3 regions of the Rhodococcus sp. K11/5 genome follow, and region 2 is predicted to be linked to each of the others. Evidence: riboswitches for the same ligand, from Rfam matches in the RefSeq annotation. Region 2 holds a riboswitch; each other region holds the start of a gene.

The links. Region 2 has a riboswitch for thiamine pyrophosphate ahead of thiO (glycine oxidase ThiO). Riboswitches for the same ligand answer to the same signal wherever they lie in the genome.
Region 1: another riboswitch for thiamine pyrophosphate. It lies ahead of ACY466_RS16300 (3-oxoacyl-ACP reductase); the one in region 2 lies ahead of thiO (glycine oxidase ThiO).
Region 3: another riboswitch for thiamine pyrophosphate. It lies ahead of ACY466_RS15675 (TenA family protein); the one in region 2 lies ahead of thiO (glycine oxidase ThiO).

The regions. Positions count from the first base shown of each region.
Region 1 is NZ_CM143721.1:3,464,591-3,468,875, reverse strand. Features, by position in the region: gene ACY466_RS16315 (LutC/YkgG family protein) at 1-110, shown strand, start outside; gene ACY466_RS16310 (hypothetical protein) at 211-705, shown strand; gene ACY466_RS16305 (hypothetical protein) at 702-1,370, shown strand; TPP riboswitch at 1,401-1,494, shown strand; gene ACY466_RS16300 (3-oxoacyl-ACP reductase) at 1,485-2,258, shown strand; gene ACY466_RS16295 (DUF1801 domain-containing protein) at 2,344-2,763, opposite strand; gene ACY466_RS16290 (helix-turn-helix domain-containing protein) at 2,866-3,123, opposite strand; gene ACY466_RS16285 (glycosyl-4,4'-diaponeurosporenoate acyltransferase CrtO family protein) at 3,312-3,797, opposite strand; gene ACY466_RS16280 (SDR family oxidoreductase) at 3,974-4,285, shown strand, end outside.
Region 2 is NZ_CM143721.1:4,014,019-4,018,303, forward strand. Features, by position in the region: gene thiG (thiazole synthase) at 48-830, opposite strand; gene thiS (sulfur carrier protein ThiS) at 823-1,035, opposite strand; gene thiO (glycine oxidase ThiO) at 1,032-2,219, opposite strand; TPP riboswitch at 2,217-2,323, opposite strand; gene thiE (thiamine phosphate synthase) at 2,353-3,039, shown strand; gene ACY466_RS18775 (NUDIX hydrolase) at 3,061-3,747, opposite strand; gene ACY466_RS18780 (hypothetical protein) at 3,905-4,285, shown strand, end outside.
Region 3 is NZ_CM143721.1:3,330,029-3,334,313, forward strand. Features, by position in the region: gene ACY466_RS15665 (SRPBCC family protein) at 1-272, opposite strand, end outside; gene ACY466_RS15670 (sugar porter family MFS transporter) at 411-1,811, shown strand; TPP riboswitch at 1,882-1,981, shown strand; gene ACY466_RS15675 (TenA family protein) at 1,975-2,688, shown strand; gene ACY466_RS15680 (ABC transporter substrate-binding protein) at 2,685-3,689, shown strand; gene ACY466_RS15685 (ABC transporter permease) at 3,692-4,285, shown strand, end outside.

The DNA of each region.
Region 1 (4,285 bases), 550 kb from region 2:
CGCGGCCGCTGACGTTCGTCAGTGGACCGAGCGCGACGAGCGACATCGAACTCAACCGCGTTGAAGGTGTGCACGGGCCGCGGCGGTTGGATGTGCTGATCGTCGGTTGACGTCGCTGCAATCAAAACGATCGTTATGCAAAGGTGACGGCCATTCGCCGATTGGGTTGTTACGTTCCCTGGAACGAGCACCCGACGGAAGGCAAGTCCAATGTCGAAGCAGCCCAGTGCGACCACCCGACGATGGGCCGCACGCGCGGCGGCGGTGCTGACGTCCGCCGCCGTTGTTGCGGGAATGGCGGCCGGAACAGCGTCGGCCGATCACCCCGAGTACACGATGGTTCCCGGCCACACCTACACGCTCGGTGAGTTCAATGGCATTCAGTGCACGGGGCAGCTCACCACCAATGTGCGCACGCCACACGATCGTCCGGGCGCGGCGCTGGTGTCCCTGTCGTGGTTCTCGTACTTCAGCACACCGTGCTCGGTTGTGGCGCAGGTCAACTGGCACAATCTGGACACGAATCAGCGTGGTACGTCGGCAACCCGAGTGACAACCACGGGCCGGGGCCCGCTCCCGCCGCCGATCACCACCGGCAACGTCGTCGACGTGGTGACGGGGCCGGGGCGCGTCGTCGTCACCATCACCACGGAATCTCTGCACTTCGTCGCCGCGCCGCCCGTCGAGGTGCGGGTGCCCGCGTGACGTGGGCGTCGGCACGGCCCGTGCGAGCGGCGTGCGTGTCGGTCCTCGCCGCGCTGGCACTTGTCGGGTGCACCATCGGTGACGATGCGTCGACACCAGGGAGCACGCCGACCACCGCATCCGCGGCGCCGGAGCCCCCCAGCGACGGGCCGAGCACTGTCGCCGCGCCCGACGGTCAGCCGAGCGGGACCGACGAGACAGCGGGCGCCGAGATATCGACCGTGCCGGACGGCAACCCCACTCCCGCACGTCCGGGGTCTGCGGAAGTGGCCGTCGACCCGGAGTTGTTCCGTAACAGCGGAGCCGACGGTGACGGTTACTTCCTACAGTCCCCGTCGGGCAACATCTCGTGTGGCATCTATCCGACTCCCGGCGCGGCCGGGCCGGTGGGCTGCCAGGCCGTAACCAGTGTTGCGCCGGTGGACGGGCCTACGTGCAGCAACGCGGAGAACGACAAGTATGCAGCGCGCATCGAACCCGCCGGGGCGGTGCACTTCTGCACCACCCAGGGCATCTACACGGCGCCCGACGCCGCGGTCCTGCAGTACGGGGAGATTCTCACGGTCGGCGACGCGTCGTGTGTCTCGCGTGAGGAGGGCATCTCCTGCCTCCTGGCGGGCAGCAACGCCGTCCTCATGTCGCGGGAGGCGAATCTGACCTACTGAGCGCGGCGTCCACTCGCCTGTGGTCTCATGGATCTCGACACGGGGTGCCGAACCGCTCGGCTGAGATCACACCCGTCGAACCTGTCCGGGTCATGCCGGCGGAGGGATGTCGAGATGCGTGCGTTGCCGTTCACCGATCAGATCGTGCTCGTGACGGGCGGTGCCCGCGGACTGGGCGCCGCGATCACCCGAGCGTTCCTGGAACAGGGATCGCGGGTGGTCGTGAACTACCACCGCAGTGAGTCCGCGGCGCAGGCGATCGAGGCCGAGTTCGGTCCCGACCGCGTGCTCGCGGTAGCCGCCGACGTCACCGAGCGCCCTGCCGTGGAATCGATGTTCGCCTCTGCGCGTGAGTATTTCGGTTCGTCGATCACCACGGTCGTCAACAACGCGTTGATCGACTTCTCGTTCGACGGGGACGCACGGGCGAAGGCCGACGTTATCGAATGGTCGGCGTTCGACGCCCAACTGCGCGGCAGTGTCGCCGGAACGCTGCACACGACGCAGGCCGCGGTTCCCGGTATGCGTGAGCAGGGGTTCGGTCGCGTCATCACCATCGGCACCAACCTGGTGCAGAATCCGGTGGTTCCGTACCACGATTACACCGCCGCCAAGGCTGCGCTGCTGGCTCTGACCCGTACCTTCTCGCACGATCTGGGACCGGACGGGATCACCGTGAACATGGTGTCCGGCGGCCTGCTGCGGACGACGGACGCGAGTTCGGCGACACCGCCCGAGGTCTTCGACATGATCGCCGGCAGCACTCCGCTGCGGCAGGTGACCACTCCCGCGGAGTTCGCGGATGCGGTGCTGTTCTTCGCGTCGCCCTGGTCGAGGGCGGTGACCGGTCAGAACCTCGTCGTCGACGGCGGATTGGTGAAGAACTGATGCGGCAGCTGCACCTGAACGCGTTTCTGTTCGGGTGCGGGCACCACGCGGCGGCGTGGCGGCACCCGCAGTCGTCAGTCGAGGTTTATCCCGCGTCGTCCTCCCGCGCCCACGCGATAGCGACGAGGCGGCGCAGGACGTCGAGGTCGATCTGGTCGAGTCTGCGGACGTACACGCAGCCGGCACCCTCGGTGTAGGTGCCGAGGGAGGGGAGCAGAGCGGCACCCTCGGGCAGGTCCTTGAGCCCGTACAGCGACAGTTGCGTTTTCCGGGGTGAGAAGGCGACCTTGGGCCAGTCGCCACGTGTGCGCGAGTTCGCCGGTGACACGAAGCGGTAGCTGCCGTAGCCGACCATCGATGGACCCCACATCACCGGCTGGGCGCCCGTCACCTCGGTGAAGATCTCGGCGAGACGGAGACCGTCCTCGCGGCGACGGGCCGGGGTCGCGGCGGCGAGGAACTCGTCGACACTCGCGTCGGTCGGCTGGGTCTTGATCTCGGACATGGGCGGATCCTGTCACAGGGCTGGGTGCGCGGATGGACCGTGCCATCACGCCGGCAGCGCGACAGCTGGTTCAGGATCGTGTGCGGGGATCGCCCGGAGAGGTCATCGTCCGTCCGGATCGACAACCGTGCCGGCGCGGGTAACAAGGGTCAGGTCGCACCCCAGCGCGTCCGCAACGGCGATAATTCCGTCGAGTTGCGAGGTGTCCTTGCCGCTTTCGATCGTCTGCACGGTCGATCGGCCGACACCCGCAAGAAGAGCGAGTTCCGATTGGGTCATCCCGAGTTCGCGACGACGGACGGCGAATGCACGCGCGAGGTCTCCCGCGTCGTCGCGGCGCGTTCGTCGAGGGGATGCCATGGTGCCTCCAAAGCTTTTGATCGCAGGCTTAAGGGAACGATACTGCTCATCTCCGGATAGTGCACTCCTTATGCTTGGCCTTGCAAGCTCAGGTGGGCTGAAGCCCTTTCGGCAACTTTTGCAGCACCCTACGCTTGCCTGGGCAAGCATAGGGTGCTCGAGTGCCGCCCTGGCCCGGTCGAACTGGTTCAGAGCGACACGATGCGCTGGATACGAGCCCGCACCACCCGCTGCACCATTGCCGGATACGCGTGGAGAGGGGTGGTTAACGCTGCCAACCACACGGCACCGGTCCACGCGCCGACCGCTGCGGCAGCGACAGTGAGCGCCAGTGCCACTGCAGCACACAGGAGGTGACCGAGTTCGGAGCGCCGGGTGTCCAGGTCCAAGGCGCTCAGCCCGGCTCGGGTCCCCTCGAACGAGCGCATGCTCTTCACCACCCGAGTCCACCCGATCGCGTCGAGCAGTCGGCCGAAGCGGTGGACGCCGAGGTATCGGTACATCGCCAGCTCGGCGGACGCCACCTGCCACCACCGAGCCTCGGCGCGGCCGGTCCACCCCCCGAGGCCGATCGACGCGGCCGACATCAGCGTGAAGTGGACGACGATCGCGAACGCGGGATGGTCGGGGCCGATCGCCCACCACGCCGAGCCTAGAAACGCCGCGGTGGCCAAGCAAGTGATGACCACAGCCACGCCCGACGGTCTCGGGCTCGGAGTCCGTGAGTCGGCGGGAATGGGCACGGTGTCACCGTATCGAGGGTCGAGCGCGACCGACCCCGGGCGTTGCATACTCGACGGGTAATCGAACGGCCTACGCCGTTCGACGCGACGAGGGACGGACGCAGCCGATGGCATCGACGATCGCGATAACGGGTTCGACCGGGCAGGTCGGTGGCGCGGTCGCCGCCGAACTCGCGAATGCGGGAGTGGCGCAACGACTGCTGGTGCGCCGACCGGAGCGAGCGCCGCAGCTCGCTGGCGCCACGGTCAGCACGTGCTCGTACGACGACCTGGAGGCATCGACGGCAGCGATGGCCGGGGCGGACATCGTCTTCATGGTGTCGGGTGCGGAGAGCGCGACCCGGCTCGACGAGCACCGCACCTTCGTCGACGCGGCGGTCGCAGCGGGGGTGCGGCACATCGTGTACACCTCGTTCTTC
Region 2 (4,285 bases):
AGTCGACACCCGGAGGGCCGGACCGACGGCGAGCGGACCCGGCCGGTTCAGTCGTCGAGATCGGGCGAGGAGGCCTGCGCCCAGAACCGCTTGGGAATCCGGCCCGCCAACCGAGCCCGACGGCCCGCGCGCACCGCGTCGGCCATCGCGAACGCCATCGTGTCCGGATCGCGCGCCCGTGTCACCGCCGTGGCCAGCAGAACGGCGGAGCACCCGAGTTCCATCGCCAGCGCGGCGTCGCTCGCCGTCCCGATGCCCGCGTCGAGAATCACGGGCACTCCCGCAGCGGCCGTGATCATCTCGATGTTGTGCGGGTTCGCGATGCCCAGTCCGGTGCCGATGGGCGAGCCGAGCGGCATGACCGCCGCGCACCCGATGTCCTCGAGCCGACGCGCCAACACGGGGTCGTCGGTGGTGTACGGCAGCACCGTGAACCCGTCGTCCACGAGTTCCTCTGCGGCGCGGACGAGTTCGATCGCGTCGGGCAGCAGGGTGCGCTCGTCGGCGATGACCTCGAGCTTGACCCAGTCCGTCTCCAGCGCCTCGCGTGCGAGCTGTGCGGTGAGCACCGCCTCGGCGGCGCCGCGACACCCCGCCGTGTTGGGGAGCACGTCGATCTTCAAGCGTTGCAACAACTCCAGCACACCGGTGCCACCCGCGGCGTCGACACGCCGCATCGCCACCGTCGTCAGCTCGGTGCCCGACGCCACCAGGGCGCTCTCGAGCACCGCGAGGTTCGCGGCTCCACCGGTCCCCATCACCAGCCGGGACGACAGTTCGCGCCCCGCGATGACCAGCCGGTCGCCCTCCGCCGGCACCGCGTCAGCCACCCTGCACCGCAGTCAGGATCTCGACGGTCCACCCACGCCCGACGGCCTCGTCCCACCGCGACTTCGGGAACACGACGCCGTCGACGGCGAGTGCGATGCCGGTGTCCGGCAGCCCCAGCTGGGCGAGGAGGTCCCGCACGGTGGTGCCGGGATCGAGCAGCCGGTCCTCCCCGTTGACGGTGACACCGATTCCGGTGGTGGTCATGTGCGCACTCCTTCGATAGTGGCGGTTCGCGTACTCGTCGGGTGGCCCGCCCGGTGTGGCGCGGCTCCTGCAGCATCCGCCGCACACTGCGCGAACTGCGCGAACCGCTGCGGCAGGGCGCACCGCGCCTCCGCCAGCGGCTCGCCCGCCAGTTCGGCGACGACGGCGTCGGCGGTGACGGGTGCGAGCAGCACCCCGTTTCGACCGTGCCCCGTGGCCACAACGACGCGATCGTCGAGACGGCCGATCAGTGGCACGTTGTCCGGGCTTCCCGGCCGCAGACCCGCGGCGGTCTCGGCCAGCTCGAAGTCGCCCACGGCCGGGAACACGCGCTCGGCGTCGGCCAACAGGTCTCGCACGCCGCCGACGGTCACCGCGGTGTCGTCGCCGTGCTCGTACTGCGTCGCCCCGACGACGATGCCGTCGGCACGCGGAACCAGGTACACCGCGCGGCCGTTCACCGTCGCCCGCACCGTGCGAGACGGCGGCGCCGCGGACCCGGCCCGAGTCCGCAGCCGGAGGATCTCCCCCTTGACCGGGCGTACGGGCAGGTTCGGCAGCAGGCGTGCACTGGCCCACCCGGCCGCGACGACGACGCGATCGGCGTCGAGAGCGTCGAGGTCGGTCACGTTCTCCGCGTCCACCCGGACGCCGAGGTCGCGGCAGGACCGATCGAGCGCGGCGAGAAGGGCACGGTTGTCCACCGACATCTCCCCGGGGCAGTGCAACCCCGACCTGGCGCCGGGCGACACGGCCGGTTCGAACGCACGCAGCTCGGCGCGGGACAACAGCTCCACCTCGTGCCCGCGGGCGGCGACCCATTCGGCGACGGTGCGCAGGTCGGCGACATCGGCGGAGTCGAAGCCCAGGGTCACGGTTCCCCGAGCGGTGACGATTCCCGGCCCCAGATCGTCGGCGAGCGCGTGCCACCGGCGCAGCGAGGCGGCGCCGAGTTCGAGAAGTTCGTCCTCACCGGGCCAGCCCTCGGACAGCGGGGCCAACATTCCGCCCGCGACCCAACTCGACGCCCCGTCGGTCGAGCGACCCGGCGCGGCCCGGTCGACGACGCGGACGGACCACCCGGCGAGTGCGGCGGCGCGGGCGACGGTCAGACCGATGACGCCGGCCCCGACCACCGCCACCGAGCCCGACGCGGACGACACCTGTTCCGAAGAAACCGGCACTGACAACACATCCCTCCCTGCGCCGGCATTACCCGGATCAGGTGATTACGGTCTGGGCACGCGGCCCACTCTCAGCCCGTCGAAGGGCTCCCGTGCGGTTCGTTCCTGTGCGAGCCAGACTACCGTGGGCGAGGTGACGACCACGGGACCCACTCCGCGCGAGCGCCTCGCCACCGCTTCCCTGTATCTGTGCACCGACGCCCGCCGCGACACCGGCGATCTGGCCAAGTTCGTCGACGCGGCTCTGGCCGGCGGCGTCGACATCGTTCAGCTCCGCGACAAGGGGTCGGCCGGTGAGAAGAAGTTCGGCCCCATCGAGGCGAAGGACGAGCTCGCAGCCCTCGCCGTACTCTCCGCCGCGTGCCGCCGCCACGGGGCGCTGCTCGCGGTGAACGACCGCGCCGACCTGGCTCTGGCGGCGGGCGCCGATGTGCTCCACCTCGGCCAGAACGACCTGCCGGTGCACTACGCGCGGCGCATCGTCGGACCCGACGTGGTGATCGGCCGCTCGACGCAGAATCGTGCGCAGGCCGCGCTCGCCGAGATCGAGGACGGAGTCGACTACTTCGCCACCGGACCGGTCTGGGCCACGCCGACCAAACCCAACCGGGCGGCCGCCGGACTCGACGTGGTGCGCGAGGTGGCCGAATCGCTGCCGCAGCGCCCGTGGTTCGTCATCGGCGGTGTCGACGCGAGCAACGTGCATCGCACGGTCGAGGTCGGGGCGTCGCGCATCTGCGTGGTTCGCGCCATCACCGCGGCGCGCGATCCCGAGGCCGCGGCACGTGAACTCAAGGCCGCGCTACCCGGACTGTCCTGAGCCCGGCAGTCCCGCACCCGCTCAGCCGAAGAGCGAGGGATGCAGCACCGTCATCCCGGCGCCCGCGAGGGAGGTGTCCGCGCTGACGACCACGGTGTCGGGTTCGCTGCCCGCCGCCCGTGCGTCGGCCTCGGTGCCGACCGACACGACGGCCGCGACCCAACCGAATCCGCCCGACGGAAGCTCGACGGTGCGCCCACCGGGATCCGGGCCGGTCCGGCCGATCACCACCGCACGCAGCGTGGTGGCCCGCAGCATCGGCCAGCTCGACGCGAATCCGGGGTGCAGCGGAAGTGAGCCGACCTCGTCCTCGGCGACCCAGCGCAGTTCGGTGCTCTCGCCGTTCGGCACGGTGTCGAGTTCGTGGCCCGCGTCGGCGACCACCGTCGTGTACGACCAGCCGGAGTCCGCCTCGGCGGTGACCCGTTCCGCTCGGACGATCACCTGCGCGGCCGCGATTCCGGCCTCCTCGCCCGCTTCTCGGACGGCGGCGCGGACCGCGCTCTCGTGACTGTCCTTGGCGCCGCCGGGCAGCGCCCAGGTTCCGCCCTGATGACTCCATGCGGCTCGGTGCTGCAGAAGCACGCGCGCCGAGGAGCCGGACGCGGTGCGCAGCGGGGCGCGAAGCAACAACCCTGCGGCCCCGTGCCTACCCCAGTGCCGGGTGCCGTCGCTGCTGAACAGCCACCCGTCACCGTCACCGATCACGATTCGACTCCCACATCGGTTCACCCTATTCGTCCGGTACGAGGTCCGAGCCCCGGCACCGGCCATCCTCCGGGTACGCGGACCCGGGTGGGCCTATGCTCGAAGCCGCGAACCGGAACGAGCCGACGAAACGGCGCGTGCCGAGGAAGGGGGCGAGGTGTCGGTCGACACGAGTGCGCTCGCTCCACGGGCGCCGCTCGAGACTCGCTCCGAGCGTTCGGAGTTCCTGAGGTCGACTCCCGTTCGGCTCATCACCGTCGGCGTTCTCGTCGTGGCCACGATCATCGCCACCGCCCTGGTGACCACCCTGTCGGTGTCCGAGCGACAGCAGACTCTCGAACTCCTCCTCGCGCGCAGCGAACCCCTGTCCGACGCCGCCCAGAACCTGTACGTCGAGCTGTCCGTCGCCGACGCCGCGGCCGCCACCGCCTTCCTGCTCGGCGGGTTGGACACCGGCGACGTCCGCGACCGATACACCGAGTCCCTCGGCTCCGCCGCCGGTGAGGTGGTCCGGGCGTCCACGGGACTCGCCGCCGAC
Region 3 (4,285 bases), 680 kb from region 2:
AGCCCCGCGCTGGGCGCACCGATCCACGCCCGCCACTTCCACACCTTGCCAGGCTCGTCGACCGCGAGAACCTCGAACGACACCCGGACACCGAGGGGCCCGTGGACCGTGCCGGTCGTGCCTGCCTCCAGACGATCGGTGGACGCGTCGACCCCCATGATCTGCGGAGCCCACACCGGCCACAGCGAGGTGTCCATGTACCGCTCCCAGGCCAGCTCGGCCGACGCGCGGCCCGTTCGCCGCAGTGTTGTTTGCATACGCAGCGGGTTCACCGAATCGACCCTGGACAAACCGGACTCCGACGATGGGAACCGTTTCGGCGACCACGTACCGAGCGTATGGTCCGACGAGATGTTCTGCTTCGCCGTCGACGCCGGGTCGGCGGCCTCTCGATACGTAGGCAGGGAACGATGACGACCCAAGCGTCGAATAATCACACGGCCAAGGCCATCGGCGTGACCGTCGCCGCCGCCGTCGGGGGCTTTCTCTTCGGTTTCGACAGCTCCGTCATCAACGGTGCCGTCGAAGCCATTCAGGGCGAATTCGCCCTCAGCGAGCTCCTCACCGGATTCGCGGTCGCGGTCGCGCTACTGGGATGCGCGGCGGGCGCCTGGTTCGCCGGTGGCCTCGCGGACCGGTGGGGTCGCAAGAAGGTCATGCTGCTCGGCTCGGCCCTATTCGTGATCTCGTCGATCGGATCCGGCTTCGCGTTCAGCGTCCCCGATCTGATGTTCTGGCGAGTTCTCGGCGGGCTCGGCATCGGTATCGCCTCGGTGATCGCCCCGGCCTACATCGCCGAGATCGCCCCCGCACGGATGCGCGGCAGCCTCGCGTCGCTGCAGCAGCTCGCAATCACCATCGGCATCTTCGCGGCCCTGCTGTCCAACGCGGTGCTCGCGAACACGGCGGGCGGCGCGGCCAATAAGTTCTGGTTCGGCATCGAGGCCTGGCGGTGGATGTTCCTCGTCGGCGTCATCCCCGCCCTGGTGTACGGCGTTCTGGCCCTGCTCATTCCGGAATCTCCCCGCTACCTGGTGGGCAAGCACCTCGACGAGGAGGCGGCCGAGGTACTGGCGAACATCACCGGTGAGAAGCACCCGGATCAGCGCATCCACGAGATCCGGCTGACGTTGCGGAAGGAGCAGAAGTCGTCCTTCGCGGACATCCGCGGACCACGCTTCGGACTCCAGCCCCTGGTGTGGGTCGGCATCATCATGGCCGTCCTGCAGCAGTTCGTCGGTATCAACGCGATCTTCTACTACTCGACGACGCTGTGGCAGTCGGTGGGATTCAGCGAGAGTCAGTCGTTCACGACGTCCGTGATCACCTCGATCATCAACGTGGGCATGACCTTCGTGGCCATTCTCTTCGTGGACCGGGTCGGCCGCCGGAACCTGCTCATGGCGGGATCCCTCGGCATGTTCGTGGGTCTGATCATGGCCGCGATCGCCTTCTCCCAGCAGATCGGCACCGGAGACGATGTGTCCCTTCCGGAGCCGTGGGGCGTCGTCGCCCTCATCGGCGCCAACCTCTTCGTGGTGTTCTTCGCGGCGACGTGGGGACCGATCATGTGGGTTCTGCTCGGCGAGATGTTCCCGAACCGAATGCGCGCGATGGCGCTGGGCATCGGCACCGCCGCGAACTGGATCGCCAATTTCACGATCTCGCTGCTGTTCCCGGCGATGACCGAGGCCATCGGCCTGTCCATCGTCTACGGCGGTTTCGCGTTCTTCGCCGTCGTGTCGTTCTTCTTCGTCAAGGCGAAGATTCCGGAGACCAAGGGCATGGAACTCGAGGACATGAAGTTCTGATCCGCTCCCGATTCACGCTCACCGGCCTCCCATCCGCACCGCGGACGGGAGGCCGGTGTTATGTTGAGCACGTTCTGACACGGGGTGCTTCGCCACGACGGCGAGGCTGAGATGACACCCGAGAACCTGATGCAGGTAATTCTGACGAAGGGATGTCACGGCCATGACGCCGTCTTCACCCGGGCACGCCGCTGCCCGTTTCTCCGATCGACTGTGGGAGAGCACCTCCGGGGTGCGCCGACAGATCGACGAACTCGAATTCCTCACCCGCCTGGGTGACGGCACCCTGCCCGTCCCGGTCTTCCGGACGTACATCGAGCAGGACGGTCTCTACCTCGAGGGCTACGCGAAGGCGCTCGCGCTCCTGGCCTCCAAGGCCACCGATCCCGACGCCGGAGCCTTCTGGGCGTCGTCGTCGGCGACGGCGATCACCGCCGAGAAAGAACTGCACGCAACACTTCTCGCCGATCCCGCCCTGGCCGTCGACGTCGACGGACCGATCGAGCACACCCCGGCCTGCCTGGGATACGTCTCGTACCTGACGGCGACGGCCGCCACCGACACCTACGCCGTCGGCGCCGCCGCGGCCCTGCCCTGCTTCTGGATCTACGCGGAAGTAGGCCGCACCCTGGCCGCGTCGGCGCGGGCCGTGCTGGACGCCGATCCGAATCACCCTTTCGCGCGGTGGGTCACCACGTACGACGCCGAGGAGTTCCAGGTCTCCGCGGCCCGCGCCCGCGAGTTGGTCGACGCCGCCGCCGACGCCGCTACCGAGGCCGAGCGCGCCCGCATGGCCACGGCCTTCGCGATCGCGATGCGCTACGAACTGCTGTTCTGGGACACCGCCCTGAACACCGCTCCCTGGCCCGCCTCGTGAGGCGGCTCGCCGGAATTGCCGCGGCTGCCGTCGTTCTCGCCGGCTCGTCGGCGGGATGCGCCACCGCGTCGTCCGACCCGGACACCATCCGTTTCGCCCTGGACTGGACCCCCAACACCAATCACACCGGGTTGTTCGTGGCGCAGCAGCAGGGGTTCTTCGACGACGCCGGGTTGAACGTCGAGGTCCTGCCGTACAACTCCGCGTCGCCGGACACGCTGATCGACTCCGGGAACGCGGAATTCGGGATCAGCTTCCAGAGTTCGTCGACCTTCGCCCGCGCGGCGGGCGCACAGATCACCTCCGTCATGGCCCCACTTCAACACTGGGCCACCGGGATCGGCGTGCGCGCGGACCGCGACGACATCGCGAGCCCGCGTGACCTCGACGGCACCACGTACGCCGGCTTCGGCGACGCCGGTGAGAACGTCACCCTGCAGGAGGTCATCCGGGCCGACGGCGGAACGGGCACGTTCGAGACCGTCGTCCTCGGAACGTCCGCCTACGAGGCCGTCTACTCGGGCACAGCCGATTTCACGGTGTCGTACTTCGCGTGGGAAGGGCTCGAGGCCGAGCGCCGCGGCACCCCGATGAAGTACTTCGACTACGTCGATCACGGCTTCCCCGACGCGTACGCCATCGTGGTCAACGGGAACGACGAGTGGATGGCGCAGAATCCGGGTCGGGCCCGAGATTTCGTGCAGGCCTTGCAACGTGGGTATCAGCTCGCGGCGGAGGACCCCGACGCCGCTGCGCAGGATCTGATCGACGCCAACCCCGGAACCTTCACCGACGAGGAGTTGGTGTTCGAGAGCCAGCGGATGCTCGCCGCGGACTACATGCTCGACGACGCTGGTCGCGTCGGAACACAGACACTGGAGAAGTGGACGGGGTACTCGAAGTTCCTCTACGACGCCGGGGTCCTGACCGGACCGGACGGAGCACCGCTCACCGACGAACCGGACTGGTCCACGTACTTCACCGACGACTACCTCGGGTGACCCTGCCGCGGATTCGGCACATTCTGCCCGCCGTCGTGCTGGTCGTCGTCGGCGTGGTGATCTGGCAGATCTACGTGCAGGTCAGTGGAATTCGACCGCAGATCCTGCCGTCGCCCATGCGGGTGCTCGAACAGGGGTACGCCAATCGTGAGGTGATCGCCGGCCACGCGGCGTCGACCCTGCAGGTGACGTTGCTGGGTTTCGCGCTGTCCCTGGCGGTGGCGTGGACCCTGGCGACGGCGGTGGACTTCTCGCCGTGGCTGCGTCGAGCGCTGGTTCCGCTGTTGGTGGTCTCGCAGACTCTGCCGATCATCGCGATCGCACCGCTGATGATCATCTGGTTCGGCTTCGGCGTCCTTCCCAAACTGCTGGTCGTCGCGCTGGTGACGTTCTTTCCGATGACGCTCGGTCTCATCGAGGGATTCGCCTCGGCCGACCGGCAGTCCGACGCGCTGCTGCGCAGCATGGGGGCGAATCGGCGTCAACAGTTCCGGTACGTTCGACTGCCGTCGGCGATGCCCCGCTTCTTCACCTCGCTGCGCATCGGCATCACCTACGCGGTGGTGGGTGCGGTGTTCTCCGAATACGTCGGAGCC